One region of the Mesosutterella faecium genome, then DNA from elsewhere that is predicted to be linked to it. Evidence: predicted binding sites of a transcription regulator. Region 1 holds the regulator's gene; the other holds the start of a gene.
What was found. The regulator sigma-54, encoded in region 1, starts transcription at its own class of promoters, with help from an activator protein. The targets are predictions, from matches to a motif close to TGGCANGNAANCTGCTTT.
Positions count from the first base shown of each region.

Region 1 (8,093 bases):
TCTTTTCAATGGGGATGCCGCTGCCACGGCTCAGAGAAAAGTCAATGGTTGAAAACGGCGCGGCCACATAAAAGGGGACGCCGCTCTCACGGGCCGCGAGAGCCTTCAAGTAGGTACCGATCTTATTGGCGGCGTCCCCGTTCGCGGCGATTCGGTCCGCTCCCACGATCACGACGTCCACAAGGCCGCGCTGCATGAGGTATCCACCCGCATTGTCGGCGACCAGCGTTACCGGCAAGCCCGCCATCCTCAGCTCCCACTCGGTTAGCAGTCCCTGCAGACGAGGCCTCGTCTCGTCGGCCCAGACATGAACCGGAATCCCGTCTGCGCTGCACTGGTAAACGCCGGAAAGCGCTGTTCCGTAATCGACCGTCGCAAGCCAGCCCGCATTGCAGTGGGTGAGAATCTGAAGGGGCCGCCCCGGCCTCGCTTCGGACAGGGCCCGCAGCAGCCGCGCCGCGTACCTTCCTATAGAGCGGTTGGCGGCTACGTCCTCCTCGGCCATCCGGGCTGCCTCGCTGCGAGCGCAGCGGATCCTCTCCCGGCCCTCAAGGCCTGAAAGCCGCGCTGACATGCGCTTCACGGCCCACTGCAGGTTGACCGCAGTGGGTCTGGCGGAGGCTATCACCTCCAGGCGCCTCCGGAGCTCGTTTCCTCCCGGGTCGTCCGCGACCGCGAGTGCCGCAGCCCAGGCGCCGGCCACACCGATGAGCGGTGCTCCCCTCACCTCCATGCGCTCAATGGCCTGCACCAGCCGCTCCCAGCTGCGGGCCGTCCGTATCCGCAACTCATAAGGAAGGAGCGTCTGGTCAATGTAAAGGACCGAGTCCCCTTCGTCCTCCGTCCAGATGGTTCTCATTGGCTTGCCTTCAACGAGCATGGTTAAAACCCCGCTGCGGTTGCTGTTCTGACAAACCTATAGCTTACTGCCTGAGAAGCCTGCGGCCGGGGCGTTCGCCGTGGATCGCCCGGATATAAACTTAACGCAGCCTGCCACAGCCGTTTTCTTTTCCTCCGGCCCCGCCCGGCAGGCCGACCTTTTGGGAGTTCCCTACACAAATGAATTTCGTCATCGAAACCTCCTCGGGCGTTCGCTCCATCGCAATCAGCAACCCCGCCAAACGCAACAGCCTTTCCCTGGAAATGCTCGACGACCTTGCGCAGGCTTTGAAAGATGCGGACGGAGACCCGACCGTAAGAGTGATCCTGCTGCAGGGACTACCGGGGCTTTTCTCCGCCGGCACGGACTACGAGGCTCTCGACGGAGCCTCCGACTATTACGAGCGCGAAGAGCGCCTTCTCGATGCGATCGACGGCCTGAACAAGCCTCTGCTCGCGGCGGTGAGCGGACCGGCGGTCGGGATGGCCGTGATCATCCTGCTCGCCTGCGACATGGTTTTCTGCGGCGAGCACGCCCTTTTCTCCCTGCCCTTCAGTGCCATGGGGCTCGTGCCCCCTCACGGCGTCGCTGAGCGTTTGGCCGCCTGCTGCGGGCAGCGCTTCGCCGCGGAAAAACTCCTGCTGTCCGAACCGATCTCAGCCGAGGAAGCCCTGCGGCTGCGGCTCGTCAATGCCGTGTTTCCGGATGAGGCTGTGGTGCGGGAAACCGCGGCCCGGGCCCTGCGGCTGTGCAGGCTGCCCCCTCACGCGGTGAGGGCGGCCAAAGCCCTCGTCTGCAGCGCCTGCCGTTCAGATCTGTCCCAGGCGCGGCGCAACGCGCTTGAAGCGCACCGCGTGCAGTGCAGAACCGACGAGGCTAGCCTTGCAAGGGCCGCTTTCCTCGAGGGGCGGAAGCCCGATTTTTCAATCGAAGGCCAGGGTTCCTGACGGCCCCTACAAACGGAAACGGTTTTCCTGCCCTGCGGGGGCTCTGACCGATTCCCCGGCAATGTATCATTAAGAAATTGCCCCCTATTAATGGACTTGGTGGATATGAATTCCGATAAACAGGACCATGGCATTCTGGCCTTGGCCGGGGAGGTTCTGGCAACAGAGGCCGCCGCGGTTAGCGCGCTGAAGCCGCGCCTTGACGGAAACTTCGCCCGGGCGGTCCGCGCACTTTTGTCCTGCAGGGGCCGCGTGGTGGTGACCGGCATCGGCAAAAGCGGCCATATCGCCCGCAAAATAGCGGCCACCATGGCCTCCACCGGCACTCCTGCCTTCTTCGTGCACGCCGCCGAGGCCTCTCACGGCGACCTCGGCATGATCACGCGCGATGATGTGCTCATCGGAATCTCCTACTCCGGGGAGACGAGCGAGGTCCTCGCCATCGTGCCCGTCATCAAGCGCGAAGGCACGTTCCTCATCTCCATGACGGGGAACCTGGAGAGCTCACTCGCCCGCGAGTCCGACATTGCGCTCAACGTACACGTCGAACGTGAGGCCTGCCCGCTCAACCTGGCCCCGACCGCCTCCACGACGGCGACTCTCGCCATGGGAGACGCACTGGCGATAGCCTGCATGGGCTCCAAAGGCTTCACAAAGGAAGACTTCGCCCGTTCGCACCCCGGCGGCTCGCTGGGCCGCAGGCTTCTTCTGAGAGTCTCGGACGTCATGCGGCGCGGCAATGACGTGCCAGCCGTGACGCCGGGCACCAATGTCCTGCAGGCCGTCCAGGAGATCAGCCGCAAGGGCATAGGGATGACTGCCGTGGTGGACTGTGAGCGCCGCCTGCTCGGTGTTTTCACCGAAGGAGACCTCCGGCGCCTGATCGAGCGGGTAGGGGACATCCGGCGCTACAGGATCGAGGAGGTTATGACCGCCACGCCCAAGTCCATAGCGCCTGAGGCCCTCGCCGTCGAGGCCGCGCAGCTGATGGATCGCGGCAGATGCAACCAGCTGCCGGTTGTAGACGAGAAGAGACGCCTGGTGGGGGCGTTAAACCTGCACGATTTGATGACGGCAAAGGTGATCTGATGACGTTAGAGGAAAAGGCGAAAAAAATAAAGCTTGTCGTGCTGGACGTGGACGGCGTTCTCACTGACGGGCAGATCATCACCAGCTCACAGGGAGAGCTCTGCAAGCACTTCAATGTGAAGGACGGCCTGGGCATCAAGCTGATGATGGCCGCCGGCATCGACGTGGTCATCATTACCGGGCGGCGCTCGGCCATCGTGGGCGCGAGGCTGCGGGAACTGGGGGTCCGCGATGTTCTTCAAGGGCAGATCAACAAGAAGCGGGCCTTCCTCGACCTCATCAAGTCCCGCAGGCTTGAGGCGTCCGAATGCGCCTGCATGGGAGACGATGTGCCGGATCTGCCGGTGATGCAGCTTTGCGGCCTGCCCTGCGCGCCCTCTGACGCCGTGCAGGCCGTGCTCAGCCAGGCCGCTTTCGTCTCCAGCAGAAAAGGCGGCTTCGGAGCCGTCAGGGAAATGGCCGAGGCCATTCTGAAGGCACAGGGCAAATGGGACCAGCTGCTCGACAAAATCTATTTCAACCCGGAGCCGTCCCGGTTTAGGTAGAGAATCATGAGGGAGCGAATTTCGGCCATCGTCGCCATCGTGCTGTTGCTGCTTCTCATCGGGGCGAGCTATTTTTATGCGACTCAGTCGGGACTGAAGGATCTCAAATACATACCGGGCGAAAATTCTCCGGACTACACGGCTGAAAACATCACCGTGACAACCTTCGGTCCGGACGGCAATCCCCAGCGGCGGCTGATTGGGCGGCGCATGCTGCACTATTCGGATGACCGGACCGATGTTACAGAGCCCGAGCTCGTTGCTTTCGAGCCCTCGAAGCCCAAGGTCATCGCGAAGGCCCGGCGCGGCTGGACAAACGACGGCGGCCAGACGATAGAGTTCGAAGGCCAGGTCAGCCTGGATCGAGCCGCTTGGAAGAACTCAGCCGCCATGAGCTTTCGCACGACAAAACTCACGGCGTATCCCGACACCGAACGTTTCGTGTCGTCCGTCCCGGTCGCTTTCGCCTGGGGGGAGGACAGGACCACAGCGGGCTCCATGGTCTATGACCATGCCCGGGGAACGATCAGCCTGTCGGGCAATGTGAAGACGCACATCGTCCGGCAGAAAAAATAAATTGGGGATGGCATTAAATGCTTAAGAACAAAATCATCCTGATTGCCGCGACGGGCTTCGCCGCCGCGGCCGCCCAGGCCCTGCAGTCCGACAGCAGCAAGCCCATCGAGATCGCTGCGGACCGCTTTTCCGGTGACCAGGTCCAGCAGACCGCGATCTATACCGGCAACGTCGAGGTCCATCAGGGCACGCTGGAAATGCACGGAGACCGCATGGATCTCAGCGTCAACAAGAAGGGCTACCGAACCGGCGTCATGACTGGCCGCCAGGCGCGTTTCAAGCAGCAGCGTGACAACCCCGACCCACGCATCAGCGAGTGGATGCACGCCCAGGCTGACAAGATGATTTACAACGAGGAAAAGGACACCATCACCCTGATCACCAACGCCAGGCTCACGAGAACCGAAAATGGCGTGCTCAAGGACGAGGCGACGGGTCAGCTCATCGTCTACGACATCCGCAATGCCCGCTCCCAGGCCCAGGGCGGCACGGTAGGCGGCGAGCGGCAGCGCGTCACGACTATCATTGCGCCCCGGAAAAAGGACAATGAATCCGGCAGTTCGGCTAAAGACACCACGGGGCTCAGGTCGTCGGATTCCATCGGCACCCGCCGCAAGGAGTAAGCCGTGACCGATTCCCTGAACTCGCTTGTGAAAGGATCCCACACCCTTGAGACCCGGGCCCTGCGCAAAAGATACGGCAGCCGCATAGTGGTGAAGGACGTGTCGCTGCAGGTGAAAAGCGGTGAAGTCGTCGGGCTGCTCGGTCCAAACGGCGCGGGCAAGACGACCAGCTTTTATATGATCGTGGGACTCGTGCCGGTCGACGGCGGCTCCATCTACCTCGACGGGGAGAACATCACCCACCTACCCATTTACCGGCGCTCCCGCATGGGGCTTTCCTATCTGCCGCAGGAGGCGAGCGTCTTCCGGTCACTGACCGTCGAGGACAACATCCGCGCTATTCTGGAACTGCAGAAGGATGAGCAGGGAGCTCCCCTGGCCAAGAGCCAGATTGACGAGCGGCTGGAGGAGTTGCTCGACGAGCTTTCCATTCAAGGCGTGCGCACTAATCTCGGCATCTCTCTGTCCGGCGGCGAACGCCGCCGCACGGAGATCGCCCGCGCTCTTGCGGCCAGACCGAAGTTCATTCTGCTTGACGAGCCGTTCGCGGGCGTCGATCCCATCGCTGTCAATGAGATACGAAAAATCATCCGCATCCTCAAGGACCGCAACATCGGCGTGCTGATCACAGACCACAATGTCCGAGAGACTTTCAAAACCTGCGACCACGCCTATATCATCGCTGACGGCCACGTCCTTGCAGCCGGGTCCCCGGAGCAGCTCAGCCGCAACCCGGAAGTGCGGCGCACCTATCTGGGCGAAGACTTCGATTATCCCCGCAGCGCCGCGGATCGCTAACGCCGGAACTGACCGCATTGAGCAACGCACTGAAAATTGTTCAGAGCCAGAAAATGGTTCTGACCCCCCAGCTGAAGCAGTCCATCGAACTGCTTCAGCTGCCGACGGCAGACCTGCTGGAGACCATCAGCCGCACTCTCGAGGAAAACCCCTTCCTGGAGCTTCCGGAAGACTCGAGCGGGGAGGACTCGCCGCTTCGCGGCTCTCCGGAGTCCGAGGCACAGGCCCCGCGGCACGAGGAAGAGTCCGACTCAGCCGCCTCCGCTCCGCTCAACGACATGCCGCCCGAAGTCGACTTGGTTCACCAGCCCTGGGGAATGCCCGAAGGTGACGATGAATACTCTCCTATCGATCGCGCGGTCTCTCTGACCACCCTTGCCGACCACCTGCAGGAAGAACTCGGGCTGCTGCGGCTCGATCCGGATATTTCCGCCAAGGCTTCCTTTCTGATCGGGGAGCTCGACGACGACGGTTTCCTGCCGATCTCCCTCGAGGAGGCGGCCAAAGACTTTGAGCGCATCACGTCCACCAAGCCCGCGGAGCCGGAGCAGTGGCAGGAGGCGCTCCGGGTGTTGCGCGGGCTCGATCCCATCGGCGTGGGCGCCTCCTCTCCGCAGGAGTCGCTGCTGCTGCAACTTGAGAGCAGAATCCAGTCCTGTCCGCCGGAAGAAAGAAAGATTCACGAGCTTGCGAAAAAAGCCATCGCCGAGCATCTCCAGGAACTAGCCCGGAAAGATTTCTCCCGACTGAAAAAGTGCCTTGGCTGTTCCGACGAAGAGGTCCGGGGACTCTACGGCTGCATCCAGTCGCTCACGCCAAGGCCCGCTGCGCTCTACAAAAGCTCGCCCACGCTTTATGTCATCCCCGACGTGTTCGTCAGGCGTCAGGCAGGCCGCTGGGAGGCGCTTCTCAATCCCGCCACCGTACCCCCTGTTCGCATCAACGAGCGGCTCGTGAGGCTGATGAGCGCTCAGGAAAACGGGCGGTCAAAGGAAATGAGCGGCTGTCTGACCGCCGCCAGGACATTCGCGCACAGCGTGAACCAGCGATTCGAGACCATCCTGAAGGTCGCTCAGGCCATAGTGCGCAGGCAGCAGGATTTCTTCAGCAGGGGCGAACTCGCGCTGACGCCCATGGTGCTGCGCGACATCGCCGAAGACACACAGCTGCACGAGTCCACCGTTTCGAGGGCGGTGAACGGGAAATACCTTCAGTCCTCCCGCGGAGTCTATGAATTCCGTCACTTCTTCAGCTCCCATGTTTCCAACGCCTCGGGCCAGGCGGTTTCGTCAAAAGCGATCCGCACTCTGATCCGCGAGTTCGTCGAAGGTGAACCGCCCGACAGACCGTTGTCCGACTCCCAGCTAGCAGCGCTGCTGGTCGGCAAAGGCTTCGCCGTGGCACGCAGGACCGTCGCAAAGTACCGCGAGCAGGAACAAATCCCTATCGCCTCGCTGCGGAAAAAAATCCCTCTCTGACGTACCATAGTCGCAGCGTTCAATTTCCGTACGGCAGGGGCTCCGTCCATGCAAGTTATCGTTGTGACCGGGCTGTCGGGATCCGGCAAGTCCGTGGCCATTAAGCAGCTCGAAGACAGCGGTTTTTACTGCATTGACAACCTCCCGGTTGACTTCATCGTACCGGTCGCGAAAGCCTTGGACTCGAGCGGGCAGCGGCACATCGCAATCTCGGTGGATGTCCGCACCCATGCCGCCCCTCAGAAGGCGAAGGAAAAGCTCTCCGAACTCAGACACCTGGGTTACGACGTGAAGGTGCTCGCCCTCACCGCCTCAACCCCGGCCATCGTCCAGCGTTATTCGGAAACAAGGCGCCGCCATCCCCTCACCCCCCTCAACCGCAGGCCCGGGGACCAGACCGGCCTGCAGGAGGCGATAGCCAAGGAGCGGGCCCAAATGGATCTTCAGGTCGGGGAGGTGCTTGACACGACCGACCTGTCGCCCTCGACGCTGCGCGCCTGGATCCGGCAGTTCATCAACGCGCCCGCCTCCGAAATGACCTTGTCCTTCGAGTCCTTCGCGTTCAAGAAGGGCATTCCCGTCGCCGCCGACCTCGTGTTCGATGCCCGCTGCCTTGCCAACCCCTACTACGAGCCGGGCCTGAGGGAGCTCACAGGAAAAGACGCTCCTGTCATTGAGTTTCTGGAGAAGAAAACAGACGCACTGAAATTTGTCGGCCACATCGAGGAATTCATCCGCACCTGGCTGCCCGCCTATATGTCCCAGGACAGGCACTACCTGACGGTATGCATCGGATGCACCGGCGGGCAGCACCGCTCCGTGTACGTGGCCGAGGCCCTCTTCCGGCGCTTTGCGCGCACGCCAGGCGCCGTGGTCCGCCACCGCGCTCTCGACAACAAGACGCCTCAGGGCTGAGTGCTTCCGGAAAGAAATTCAAGCGCCAGCTTCTTCACCGGAGCGGGCAGGGCTCCTTCGGCCGCCTCTGCGCGGCTGAACCACCGTCCCCTGCCGGGCAGGTCCGGGCTGCTGCCAGCGCTCTGAACACTCCAGACGAACATTTCAAGCCTGTAGTGCGTAAAGTCATGCAGCACTTTACGGTAGAAGCACAGGCTGTCTGCGTCCACCGCCTCCAACGCCTGAAGCCCCTCCCGAACGGT
Region 1 is NZ_JAKZJU020000001.1:642,818-650,910, reverse strand. It holds gene mtnA (S-methyl-5-thioribose-1-phosphate isomerase) at 1-880, opposite strand, end outside; gene MUN46_RS03085 (enoyl-CoA hydratase/isomerase family protein) at 1,060-1,827, shown strand; gene MUN46_RS03080 (KpsF/GutQ family sugar-phosphate isomerase) at 1,933-2,916, shown strand; gene MUN46_RS03075 (KdsC family phosphatase) at 2,916-3,461, shown strand; gene lptC (LPS export ABC transporter periplasmic protein LptC) at 3,468-4,037, shown strand; gene lptA (lipopolysaccharide transport periplasmic protein LptA) at 4,055-4,660, shown strand; gene lptB (LPS export ABC transporter ATP-binding protein) at 4,664-5,458, shown strand; gene rpoN (RNA polymerase factor sigma-54) at 5,476-6,936, shown strand; gene rapZ (RNase adapter RapZ) at 6,985-7,851, shown strand; gene mutY (A/G-specific adenine glycosylase) at 7,842-8,093, opposite strand, start outside.

Region 2 (6,817 bases), 1.6 Mb from region 1:
GGACTCGTGGTGCTGGCTGTCGTACTTGCCGGCCGCGGTGGAGGTGTTCATGAATTTCACGCCGTGGGCCTCGAGCCACTCCTGGGTGCCGCCCACCATCTTCGAGTAGCGCATCGCGAGCGCCGGGTCGTTCTTGCGGTACTCGGCGTTCTTCGGGTCGGTGAGGTGCGCGTAGACGTCGGCCGGGGTGTCCTTTTCGCCGCGCTCGCGCTGGAAGCGGGTGCCGCCGCGCAGCGCGATGATGCCGCCGTTGATGATGGCGCAGCCGCCGTAGTTCTCGCCCTTCTCGAAGACGAGGACCCTGCCGCCGAGATCGAGCGCCGTGATCGCGGCGCTCATGCCGGCGATGCCGGAGCCCGCGACGACGACGTCGGCGGTCATGTCCCAGCGGGCGGGCAGCCCCGAAGAGGAGGCCTTCGCCTTCGCTTCGGCGGGGGCGGCAAAGGCAGCTGCGGCCGCCGCGGCCGCGGAGGCGGCGGAAGCCTTGAGGATGGAACGACGGGTCATGTCAGCCATGATGTTTTCTCTCCAAAAGTTTTATTTCGCCCGGAATCTTTTTCTCCCGGGGCACAGGGTCATTTTTCCCGCGCGTTTACTCGAGTAAATTGCGCGAGGTCAACGGCGCGTCCGGAGCGAAAAAAAGCCGGGCCCGAGGGCCCGGCAAACTCCTGGAGAGACAAAGTGTATGAAGGTGTTCTGCTATTCGATCCTCTCGCCGTGCAGGGCGAGGTCGAGGCCTTCCTGCTCCTCGTCGGGCGTGACGCGCAGGCCCATCGTCTTCTTGATCGCCAGCAGGATCGCCGCGCTCATCACCCCGCCGTAGACGAGGGTCGCGAGAACCGACAGGGCCTGGATGCCCACCTGCTCGATCATCGGGGGGAGATCTGCGCCGGTGACCCGGGAGGTGGCGAACACGCCGGTAAGCAGCGCTCCCACGATGCCGCCCACGCCGTGCACGCCCCAGGCGTCGAGCGAGTCGTCATAGCCCAGCTTGTACTTCACGACGGTGGCGGCCCAGAAGCAGATCACGCCCGCCGCGAGTCCGATCACGATCGCGGGCAGCGGCTCCACGAAGCCCGACCCCGGGGTGATGCCGACCAGGCCCGCGACGGCGCCCGAGATCATGCCGAGCACCGAGGGGCGGCCGCGGAAGTACCACTCGCAGGCCATCCAGCCCACAAGCCCGGCGGCTGCCGCGATCTGCGTCACCACGACCGCCATGGCCGCGCGCCCGTCGGCCGCAAGGCCCGAGCCGCCGTTGAAGCCCATCCAGCCCACCCAGAGCACCGCCGCGCCGATCACGGCGAAGGTGAGGTTGGAAGGCTGCATCGCGACGGTGCCGTAGCCCTGGCGCCGCCCGATGATGAGCGCGCCCATGAGGCCGGCGATGCCGGCGTTGATGTGCACGACCGTGCCGCCGGCGTAGTCGAGGGCGCCCATCTTGAAGAAGAACCCGTCCTCAGCCCAGACCCAGTGGCAGATCGGCGCGTAGACGAGCAGGCTCCAGCAGACCATGAAGACGAGAAGGGCGGAGAACTTCACGCGCCCGGCCCAGGCTCCGGTGATGAGGCAGGCGGTGAGCACCGCAAAGGTCATCTGGAAGACCGCGAAGAGCAGCTGCGGAATCGACCCCTGGAGCGTGTTCACGCCGATGCCCTGCATGCCGAGGAAGGAGAGCCCCCCGACGAACGGGCCGCCCGAGGAGAAGGCAAGCGAGTACCCGATCACAAACCAGAGCACGGAGACGATGCCGCAGATTGCGAGGTCCTGGGCGATGGTGCCGAGGATGTTCTTTTTGCGGGCCATGCCGGCGTAGAAAAGAGCGATGCCCGGCACCGTCATGAAAAGGACGAGGACGGTCGCGGCCAGCATCCAGGCCGTGTCGCCCTTGTCGAGCTTGTCCTCGGCGAAGGCCGCGCCGCTTGCGGCCAGGGCGCCCGCGGCCGCAAAAAGCTTCAGGGCGCGCAGTTTCATCGTTTCGGTCATGACAGCGCCTCCTCGTTGGTTTCGCCCGTGCGGATGCGCATCACCGACTCCAGCTCCGAGACGAAGATCTTGCCGTCGCCCACCTTTCCGGTGACGGCGGTCTTTGCGATGGTTTCGACCACCAGGTCCGCGATTTCGTCGGGCACTGCGATTTCCAGCTTGATCTTGGGCAGAAAGTCGACCGCGTACTCGGCTCCCCTGTAGATCTCGGTGTGGCCCCTCTGCCGCCCGAAGCCCTTCACCTCGGTCACGGTGATGCCCGAAATGTTCACTTCCGAGAGCGCTTCGCGGACAGCGTCAAGCTTGAAGGGCTTGATCACTGCTGTGATGAGTTTCATGTTTTTCTCCCTGCGTTTCTCTTTTTTGGGGGCGCCGCGAAGCGCGCGGCGCTCGACCGAATCCTATGCATAAAGCGTGCCAGAGGGGAAAAGCCTTGAGAAAACAGTCCGGGCGGGAAATAGCGGCGCGGCGCGGGGGCGCCGCTCATGCACTAAAAGTGGAGCCGTGCACCAAAATGGAGAATGAAAGAAAGCCCCCGGAAAGCCGGGGGCCTGAAGGGGAAGGAAGCGGCGCTTCAGGGGAGAGGGGGCGGAGCGCGGCGCCGCTTCCGGGGGGAGTCTTTCAGAAGAACCCCGGGGTGATGCCCATCCAGTGCAGGTAGGTGCCGCCTGCGACAAGGAGCAGCCCCCAGTAGAGGACGCTCATCACGAGCCCGTACCGGAACGTCTCGCCCATCGTGTACTTGTTGGTGCCGTAGAGCATGGCGTTTGGCTTCGCGTTGAAGGGCAGCGACCAGCAGCAGTTGATGCACAGCGCCACGGGCAGCGCGAGCGACAGGATGTCGACTCCCAGGTGCTGCGCGATGCCGATCACAATCGGCATGAAGATGAGGGTGCGCATGTTCTTCGACTGGAAGATGAAGTGGCTCGCGATGAAGATCGCGGTGAGCACGGCGTAGAGCGCGAAGTAGCTCATGGTGTCCATGCCGAGCGCCTGCATGAGCTGCACCGTGAGCACGTTCATGAGCTTCGTCGCGCTCAGGCCCGCGCCCAGCGAGTAGGCGCCCGCCGAGAAGATCATGAGGTGCCAGGGAATGTCCACGTCGTTCCAGTTAAGCAGCTTGAACTGCGGCGCGAGCATGACGACCGCGCCCAGCATCGCCACGACCGTCGCGTTGATGCCGTGGATTTTGTCGGTGGCCCACACGATGAGCACGATCAGGAAGACGATGGAGGCCTTGAGCTCGTTCATCTTGAAGGGCCCGAGATCCCGGTAGGCCTTCTCGAGGGCGGCGCGGCCGCCCTTGAGCTTGGGCTCGCGGTCTTCCTTCGAGAGGGGGAAAACGAACCGCACGCCGATCACGTAGGCGAGCAGCCCGAAGCAGATCACGAGCGGCAGCCCGGCCACGAACCAGTCGAAGTAGTAGATGGAGACGCCCGCCCCGGCGAGGATCGCCACGCCGAGGAGGTTCGCGCCCGAGCCGGTCATGAACGCGTTGCAGCTCGCGTTGATCATCAGCAGGTTGTGCAGCACGAGGTTGCGGGCGAAGTTGTTCGTCGTGTCGGTGCCGGGCGCCCCGTAGACCGCGCACACGACCATGAAGAGCGGCATCATCAGCGCGGCCTTGGCGGCCGTGGCGTTCACGAACGCGGCGAGGATGATGTTGATCACGAGAAAGGTGACGAAGATGCTGCCCGCGTTTTTGCCGAACCGCAGGATCAGCCAGAGCGCGGCGCGCTTGACGAGGTCGGTCTTGATCATGGCGCTCGCCATGATGAAGGCGGAGACGTTCAGCCAGATCACCGGGTCGCCCAGGGTGGCCATGGCCGGCTTCACCTTGAGGATGCCGGTGAGGATCAGCCCGCAGATGAGCAGCATCGAGGTGACGTAGTTGGGGACGGTCTCGCTGATCCACAGAAAGAGCGAGGTGGCGAAAAGCCCGAACATGACCTGCTGCCTCGCGCTGAGGATCGGGAAATGGATGACGTAGGAGAAGAGGACGAAAATGGCGGCCGCGATCGGCAGCCCCCAGATCCGGAAGAAGCGCCCCGTGGCCGACAGGGGACGCCTGGGCAGCTTGTTGAGCGAGTAGTTGTTCATGTCCAGGGGGTCGTAGTCCCTGGGCGGCGTCGCTGCGGCAGTGTTCATGGCGATGCTCCTTGCAGATAAGCCCCGGGCGCCCGGCGCCCGCGCCCCGCTTTTGAAAGAGGGGGCGGCGCCCGGGCGGCCTCAAGGGGGAAGAAGAAGGCGGGACGGCTACATGCCGATCACTGCCTTGGCGGCCCGCAGGTAGTTGGTGTTGGGCCTCCCCGCGAGCCCCAGGGCCTCCACCGCGCCCTTCATGGCCGCGTAGTCCTCGCTCTCGCAGCAGGCGGTCTCGACCCGCGCGCCGTTGAACCACACGTAGGCGAACTCGCAGATGACCCCGTTCACGGTGAAGCCGTAGCGCTTCTTGTCGACGCGCACCAGGGCGAGGTCCGGGCAGGAGGCGGCCAGGGCCCTGAAGTCTTCGAAGCTGTAGCTCTCCTTCTCAAGCGGCAGCGGCGCCTTCAGGTGCGAGAGGATCTCCTCGAGCTCCTCCTTTTTCACCGGGAACTGGAATTTCCCGCGCGGCTGGAAGATCTCGTAGCCCTCGGGGGTGAGCCCGGTGCGGGTCTTGATGTCGAGCAGCCCGTCGCGCACCTTCACGTTCGCCTCGTCGGTGAAGCGCGAGAGGATGTAGGTCTCGGGCGGCATCGTGCGCGCCTTGTAGAGCTGCGCCCTGCAGGACCACATCTTTTCCTTCACGGCTTCGACGATGTCCTGGCCGAACACGCGGAACTCCGCCCGCGGGACGATCCGGGCGGCCTCCTCGGCGCTCGTGGCCACGTTCTTTGCATAGGCGTCCGTCATGATCATTTCTCCCAGGTGGTGAACGGGTGCTTCACTAGGTTCGAGTTGAAGTAGCGGGGGTCGCCCGAGACTTCCCGGCCGATCCAGGCGGGCTTCTCGAAGGGCGCGTCCTCGGAGGGGAGCTCGATCTCGGCCACGACGAGGCCCTTGTTCACGCCGAGGAACTCGTCGATTTCCCAGGTGTAGGGGCCCTGCGGAATCTTGTAGCGGTTCTTTTCGATGATCGGCTTTTCGGCCAGCTGCGCGAGCATGGTGACGCAGTCCGCGTAGGGGATCTCGTACTCGAATTCAAGCCGGGTGACGCCCACCGTGGGGCCCTTCACCGTGAGGAAGGCCTTCTGTCCGATCGTGCGGATGCGCACTGTGCGCTCCTTCTGGCTGTTGAGGTAGCCCTGGCGGTAGGCCGTGCCCCGGGCGAGCTTCCTCCACTCGCCGCCCACAACGAGAAACTTGCGTTCGATTTCCTTTCCCATGGACTGCTCCTTGCTTAAAACGCCCTTTGTGCCGGGGCTTGATGAATGAAGGGGCGGGGCCGGAAGGCCCTGCGCCCTGGGGAAATTATCGCGGCCGGGCCAGGAAATGAACAATTGAAAGATCGAATGCTTTCTATTGCGTTTTTCTATAAGTAATCGAATAAATCAATAATAAAATTTTATGCGTTGCGGCGGCCCGGGCCGCCCCCTGCAGGCTGAAAGGAGAGGCAATTGGACAGCATCGTAAACCTGGCCGGCGCCGTGGCGCTCCTCCTCTGGGGCACCTACATGGTGAAGACGGGGATGCTGCGCACGTTCGGCTACGCGCTGCGCGGCTGGCTGGAGATCATCCTGGTGAACCGGCTGCGCGGCTTTGCCGCCGGCACCGGGATCGCCATGCTGCTGCAGAGCTCCACGGCGACGGCGCTGCTCGTGGCGGGGCTGCAGGGCAGCGGCCTTGTCTCCACCGAGCGCGCCTTAAGCTGCGTGCTGGGGGCGGACTTCGGCAGCGCCCTGATGACGCGCCTTCTCAGCCTCGACCTCCGGGCGCTTTCTCCCGTTCTGATCGCGGTGGGGGTCTTCTGCTTTCTGAAAAAGCCCGCGAGCCGCCTGGGGCAGTTCGGGCGCGTCGTGCTGGGGCTGGGGCTTGTGATGCTCTCGCTCGGGCTCATCGCCTCCGCGGTGGTCCCGGTGCGCGGCAGCCCCGCCGCCGCGGGCTTTCTCGCGGCGGTGGGCGCCGTGCCGGGGGCGTGCCTGCTCTGCGGCGCCGTCCTTGCCGTGGCCTGCTTCTCGAGCCTCGCCGCCGTGATCATCGCCTCGGGCTTCCTGCAGGCGGGGCTCTTCGCCGATCCGGGGAGCGGGCTCTGGGTGGTGCTGGGCGCGAATCTCGGCAGCGCCTTTCTCGCGCTCATCACGACCGCGGGCGGCACCCGGGTCGCCCAGAGGGCGCCGCTCGGCAACATGGTCTTCCGGCTGGCCGGGGTGGCCGCCGGGGCGGCGCTCCTTGCGGCCGTCCCCGCCTGCGGCGCGTTCTTTTCGGGACTGCCCGACGGGGCCATTTACTTTCACGTGGCCTTCAACGCCGCCCTGGGCGCCACGGGGCTTTTCTTCACAAAGCCCGTGGCCGCCTGGGTGGACGCGAGGCTGCCGGAGCGCACGGAGGGGCCGGCTCCGGCCTTAAGGCTCATGAGCGAGGAAAACCTCCTCTCGCCCGGCGCGGCGCTCGAGACCGCGCGCCGGGAGATCGCGCGCTCGGCCGCGATGCTGCGGCGCGAGGGGGCGGCCGTCGCCCCGCTCATCCGCGGCAACCCGCCCGAGGGCGAATGGATGCTGCTGCAGGACGAGGGCCGGGCGCTGCGCGCCCGCTCGGAGGAGATCGGGCGCTTTCTCACCGCGCTCGTGCAGCGCTCGCTCTCCGAAGATGAAATCGCGCAGTGGCAGGCCTTGGAGCGCGCCAACGCCGTCGT
Region 2 is NZ_JAKZJU020000001.1:2,243,163-2,249,979, reverse strand. It holds gene MUN46_RS10035 (FAD-dependent oxidoreductase) at 1-516, opposite strand, end outside; gene MUN46_RS10030 (ammonium transporter) at 700-1,986, opposite strand; gene MUN46_RS10025 (P-II family nitrogen regulator) at 1,983-2,324, opposite strand; gene MUN46_RS10020 (SLC13 family permease) at 2,608-4,134, opposite strand; gene MUN46_RS10015 (hypothetical protein) at 4,243-4,878, opposite strand; gene MUN46_RS10010 (CYTH domain-containing protein) at 4,881-5,351, opposite strand; gene MUN46_RS10005 (Na/Pi cotransporter family protein) at 5,583-6,817, shown strand, end outside.
Region 2: the regulator sigma-54 is predicted to act here: its motif matches at 2,389-2,406, upstream of MUN46_RS10025 (P-II family nitrogen regulator).